DNA from 2 places in the Citrobacter sp. MNAZ 1397 genome. Region 1 is predicted to be linked to the other one. Evidence: predicted binding sites of a transcription regulator. Region 1 holds the regulator's gene; the other holds the start of a gene.

Region 1 (3,116 bases):
ATCTGGCTGAAATGCCAGGCGCAAAACTGCCCAACCGGGTTATCCGGGTGCTGGCGGGCAATTTTCTCCAGCGCGCCAATTTGTTTATCCATATTGAAGCGTTTGGGGTAGCGATGATAAAGAATATCATCGGCGATAACCCGTAACCGCGCGGCAACGGTTTGCGCATTCCAGCGGATAACCTCTTCGGCATGGCTGCGTTCTACCAGTTCCTGGACTTCCTGCGGTTGATGCAGACTAACGGCAATGTGTTCCTGTAAGTCCAGAGCGACCTGGAAAACGCGGCGTAACCGCTTGTAGTCGTTGTTATTATTCGCCGCCAGCATATGCAACTGTTGATAACACTGGCTGATCATATCCACCGCCTTTTGCTGACGTGTCAGCAGCGGGGGGAGGGCTTTTTCTGGATCGACATGTTGCGTCAGCAGGCTGTATTTCGCTTCGCAATAGTCCGCCAACTGGCGATACAGCAGGCTCAATGATTCACGTAGCGGTTGCTCCCGCCATAGCCAGAACCAGAAGGCGTTAAACGCGCCGTACCACAGGGTACCGAACCCATAAATCAGCAATGGTTCCCAGACAGGCATATTTCCGGCGAGGCTTAACGTGAAGATAGCGGCGATAAGCGAGGCGGGCAGCAGGCGTCCGTGAAGCGCGCTGATTTCTGCCGTTACGCCCAGGATAAGGGTCAGACCCGTCAAAATGATCGGCAGGGGGAGCGCTTGCGCCAGAAGCAGTTGTACTGCAAGGCTGCTACCCGCAAAAAGCGAACCGCCGATGATCAGACGTTTAAAAAAGCGTTTGTGTGGTGTATCCAGACCCGCAATATTGCAACAGGCGGGAACGAGTGAGAAAAGCAGCCCCTGCTGTAAATGGCCCAGAATGAGTCCGACAGCCACAGGAAGGCATAACACCAGCGTTTGTCGCAGTGCATAGTTGATTTCGGGGTGATAAATCAGCCTGCGCCACATGGGGAAGAGAGACAAAAACGGCGCATCGTTAAGGGCGATGCGCCGCTTGAGAATTAACGTGTACCGTACACGACGATGGTTTTACCGTGCGCGGAGATCAGGTTTTGATCTTCCAGCATTTTCAGGATACGACCAACGGTTTCGCGGGAGCAACCGACGATCTGACCAATTTCCTGACGGGTAATTTTAATTTGCATACCGTCCGGGTGGGTCATTGCATCCGGCTGTTTTGCCAGATTCAGCAGCGTCTGTGCGATACGGCCTGTCACATCAAGGAAGGCGAGGTTACCGACTTTTTCTGAGGTGACCTGCAGACGACGCGCCATCTGGGAAGACAAACGCATCAGGATATCCGGGTTCACCTGAATTAACTGGCGGAATTTTTTGTAGGAGATTTCGGCCACTTCACAAGCGGTTTTGGCGCGTACCCATGCACTACGCTCCTGACCCTCTTCGAACAGACCCAGTTCACCGATAAAATCTCCCTGGTTAAGGTAAGAGAGGATCATCTCTTTACCTTCTTCATCCTTGATTAGCACAGCCACTGAGCCTTTGACGATGTAATACAACGTTTCCGCTTTTTCACCCTGGTGAATCAGCGTGCTCTTCGACGGGTACTTATGAATGTGGCAATGAGACAAGAACCATTCGAGAGTCGGGTCTGTTTGCGGTTTGCCAAGCACCATGCGCGGTTATCCTCTGTTATAAGCTGGCTCCAGACGCTGGATTCACATATCGCGTCCGGGGTTGCAATCTATCTTCCCCATACCTGGGAAGTGGACCGTCAGACATGCCTGCGGCCTGTAATATGTGATGTCCTCTGCATACATGCATAACGTCAATGTATCACTGTAGCATCCCGATTGTTTTAGCATAGCTTTTGTCGCCTGTCTCCTGGTGTCTCGCTTCAGCTTGACGCAGGTCGCCTTCCGTTGCGCGTTTTCTTATGTACGCGTAATCTGTAAAGAAAATTGTAACTCCGGAGTGAATTAAAAATGCAAGCTCGTGTGAAATGGGTAGAAGGTTTAACGTTCCTTGGCGAGTCTGCGTCCGGGCACCAGATCCTGATGGATGGTAACTCAGGCGACAAAGCCCCCAGCCCGATGGAAATGGTGCTGATGGCGGCGGGGGGATGCAGCGCTATCGATGTTGTCTCTATCTTGCAAAAAGGCCGTCACGATGTGAAAGACTGCGAAGTGAAGCTGACATCGGAGCGCCGCGAGGAGGCTCCGCGTCTGTTTACGCATATCAATTTGCACTTTATCGTGACCGGCAAAGAGCTGAAAGAAGCGGCTGTATCGCGTGCGGTGGATCTCTCTGCTGAGAAATATTGCTCCGTGGCATTAATGCTGGAGAAGGCGGTGAAAATCACGCACTCGTATGAAGTGATTGAGGCCTGAGAACGCAGGCCGGATAAGCGAAGCGCATCAGGCGTTTTCCCCGGTGGCGCTGCGTGCCGGGATACCCTGGCGGGAGCCGATGTTGCGTCCCGCCGGAAGGCTATTGAATCTTCTTCCCTTCCATCAGCCGCTGTACCAGCGGCGTCATGATAAGCTCCATCGCCAGCCCCATTTTTCCGCCCGGCACCACCAGCGTGTTCATGTGCGAAATGAATGACCCCTGGAGCATTGCCAGCAACCAGGGATAGTCGATCCCTTCCAGATTACGAAAATGAATAACCACCAGGCTTTCATCCAGCGAGGGGATCACTTTAGCGGCGAACGGGTTGGAGGTATCTACCGTCGGCACACGCTGGAAGTTGATATGGGTGCGGGAAAACTGGGGAGTAAGGAAGTTGATATAATCTTCCATCGAACGCACCACTGAATCCATTACCGCCTCACGGGAATGGCCGCGCTCACTGGTATCACGCACCAGCTTTTGAATCCACTCAAGGTTAACGATCGGAACCACGCCCACCAGCAGATCGACATGGCGGGCGACATCATGCTGTGGCGTCACCACGCCGCCGTGTAACCCTTCATAAAAAAGCACATCTGTTGGCTCTGGCAAGGGTTGCCAGGGGGTGAAAGTGCCGGGAACCTGATTCCAGGGAACGGCTTCATCATAGGTATGCAGATATTTTCGCGCCTGGCCTTTACCGGTTTGTCCGTACTCAATAAACGTCTGTTCCAGCAGCCCGAA
Region 2 (3,116 bases), on a different contig from region 1:
AACCGCAGGCGGTCTGAACGTGATGATGCAATTTGCGGAGCGGTTATTACGTCGCCACCCCCAGCATATTACGTTACTGGCGCCATTCACCACCTGGACTTTAACCTTCCTCTGCGGCACCGGGCATGTGGTATATACGATGTTTCCCATTATCGCCGACATCGCGCTTAAGAAAAATATCCGTCCGGAACGCCCGATGGCCGTAGCGTCAATTGCCTCACAAATGGCCATTACCGCGTCGCCGGTTTCCGTTGCGGTCGTATCGCTGGTCTCCATTCTTGGCGCGCAGCACGGTATTGGCCATGCATGGAGCATTCTTGAAATATTGGCCGTCTCTGTTCCGGCATCGCTTTTCGGTGTCGCTATTGCGGCGTTGTGGAGCCTGCGTCGCGGTAAAGATCTGGCAGATGACAAGGATTTTCAGGAAAAATTAAAAGATCCTAAACAGCGCGAATTCATCTACGGCAGTAGCGAAACCCTGATGAACCAGCGCTTCCCAAAAGAGGCCTACTGGTCAACATGGATCTTCTTTGCCGGCATCCTTGTCGTGGTGTTACTCGGCGCGCTCCCGCAATTACGTCCGGCCTTTGATGTCAAAGGTAAACTCTCGCCGCTTTCAATGAATCTGGTCATTCAGATGATGATGTTGATTGCCGGTGCCGTCATGCTGATGGTCTGTAAGGTCAACGCTTCTGCGATTTCAGGTGGTGCGGTTTTCAAAGCGGGAATGGTGGCGATTTTCTCGGTGTTTGGTGTTGCATGGATGAGTGATACATTTTTCCAGGCGCATCTGAATGAGCTGAAAATGGCGCTGGAAGGGGTCGTGAAAAGCCATCCATGGACCTACGCTATCGTCCTGTTCCTCGTCTCCAAACTGGTAAACAGCCAGGCCGCCGCGCTGACCGCCGTTGCGCCGATGGGGCTGATGCTGGGCGTCGAACCTAAAATGTTGATCGCTTTCTTCCCGGCCTCGTACGGCTATTTTGTCCTGCCGACCTACCCAAGTGACCTCGCCTGTATCGGTTTTGACCGTTCGGGCACCACGCGTATCGGCAAATTTATCATTAACCACAGCTTTATCATTCCGGGCCTGATTGGTGTCAGTTGCGCCTGTGCTGCCAGCTACATGTTGGTCTCGGCCTTCTTCTGATAAGCAAAAAGCGGCGAGGATCGCCGCTTTTGTCGTCTCTTCGGACGTAAAAAAACCTGCCGTGGCAGGTTTTTTTATCATCAGAACATGGCGCCCGGCGGTACGTCTTTGAATGTTTTGCAGTAAGTTTCAAAAATGCTTTTCAGGATTTTACGCAGTTTCATGTTTTGCTCCGGCGATTTGTTATGCAGGTGTTATCGGTTGATGTGCATATAATATGACCTCCATCACAAAAAGCAATATTTACGTGATAGAAATCACGTTTTATTTTTTAAGGAATTTCGTTTTTGTTAAAAATTGGTGTTAAATCTGAAACTTACCAACTAAAATTTTTTTAGTATTTTTAAAAATAATTTAGAGTGTGAAGACAAAAAACGTGGCGGGTTAACACAGGCGGGAAAGCAGAGGCCAGACTTTGCTGGCCCCGGGTGTATCAGGCGAGGATCTCACGCACAAAGGCTTCGATGGCTTTATCCTGGCAGTTTTCAAAGAAGCATTGCTGGAAGCGCGGGCCGGAAACGGCGGTTTTCACCAGTTCAGGATCAATGGCACGCAAAGTATCAAGGTAATTCTCTTTTACCACAGCGGCTTTCACCTGGTTAAGGATGCCGGCATTACGGACCTGCGGCTCTTTACGTTCAGGCGGGTAGCCTTCACCTTTGCCGCCCGTGAACGCTTTTTCAAAGATAAAGCGCACATTGAGTTCCGCCCCCCAGCCAAAGCCTTTAGCGAACGGCAATGAAAGCGCGTTGCCGTTGTTAATCTGGGCAAACAGAAAAGCATCAGCCGGATCAATACAGTAACCGCAGATAACGCCCGGGTGAATGTTCAGCGACATCAGAGCCCCCTGCCCGGTACCACAACCTGTCACCACAAAGTCGACCGCTTTGGCATTCAACAGAATGCTGGCCATAATACCAAGGTGGATATAGGTCAGGTGATGATCGTTTTCATCACTCATGCCCACGTTGAAGACCGGAAAGTCTTTTTCATCCGCAACCGCTTTCAATTCTTTAAGGATGATGGCGTTTTTCCCTGCCTGGCTGTTTTCCATCATCAGTGCAATCTTCATATTCATCTCCTGGTTAATGCATCGAGTAGGCAATTGAATAAACCTTACTACCTGACAAACACACTTTCAAATTTAATGAAAAATTGTTTTAAAAAAGCAAAGTGCGTTCACAGTTTTGCCTGTTATTAGTCTGAATGCTCCGCCGCTTCGCAAAACGAAGAAAAAAAATGCCGGATTGTAGAGGCTTACATAAACTGCATATAAAACAGTCGTGACACCTACAGAGGATGCCCTGTTGAAATGGTGCTGTCGGAAGGCGCTGACCTCCTCGCTTTTCTTTCTCTTATTACTGGGTTGTGCTCTTTTCTGGCTCAGACCTGCCAGCGCTGCACCGTCCGTGCAACAAAAGCCGCCAGAGACAATACCTGTATGGGTCTATGACGCAGAAAGTTTCGCATTCTGGCGCGACGCACAGGGGAATTATCAAGGGTTATACCCACGCCTCGCGGCCATGCTCCATGAGCGCTATGGCTATAACGTGCAGATACGCCCCATTGATGCAGAGGAAATGGATCGGCGTTTTGCTAATGATGATTATGGCCTGTACGCTGGCGTGATTCGCACTGATGACCTTGCGCGCAACCGGATATTATCTTCCCGGCTGTTCGATAATGAAGTCGTTGCAGCCAGCACGACTCAGCGTATCTACAAACCAGAGGATTTGCACAATAGCCGTGTACTCTTTCTGCGTGATGACGCCACGCAGGATCGTGTGCAGCAGCGTTATCCGAACCTGAAATTCCGTGAATTGCGCCGGGTCGAAAATGGTGAAGAGGCGTTCAGGCTACTGAGTGACGGCCAGGCGGATTTCTACATTAATGACGCCAGCGAAATGGACAACACAGCGCGTTATTATCAACTGTCCCTCCCCTTTCCCGGGCTACGCATTACCCG

The links. Region 1 encodes CRP, which controls carbon source genes, mostly activating them, when cyclic AMP is high. Its sites were predicted from a motif close to ATGTGANNNNNNTCACAT; they were not measured.
Region 2: azuC (stress response protein AzuC) is a predicted target of CRP. The motif match lies at 1,366-1,383, and genes of this name have one in related genera.

What each region holds. Positions count from the first base shown of each region.
Region 1 is NZ_JAKIVH010000003.1:423,025-426,140, forward strand. Features, by position in the region: gene L2097_RS19170 (YccS/YhfK family putative transporter) at 1-971, opposite strand, end outside; gene crp (cAMP-activated global transcriptional regulator CRP) at 1,025-1,657, opposite strand; gene L2097_RS19180 (OsmC family protein) at 1,967-2,371, shown strand; gene L2097_RS19185 (phosphoribulokinase) at 2,472-3,116, opposite strand, start outside.
Region 2 is NZ_JAKIVH010000001.1:2,197,230-2,200,345, forward strand. Features, by position in the region: gene L2097_RS10340 (anaerobic C4-dicarboxylate transporter) at 1-1,150, shown strand, start outside; gene azuC (stress response protein AzuC) at 1,231-1,314, opposite strand; gene L2097_RS10350 (RpiB/LacA/LacB family sugar-phosphate isomerase) at 1,584-2,222, opposite strand; gene L2097_RS10355 (HD domain-containing phosphohydrolase) at 2,458-3,116, shown strand, end outside.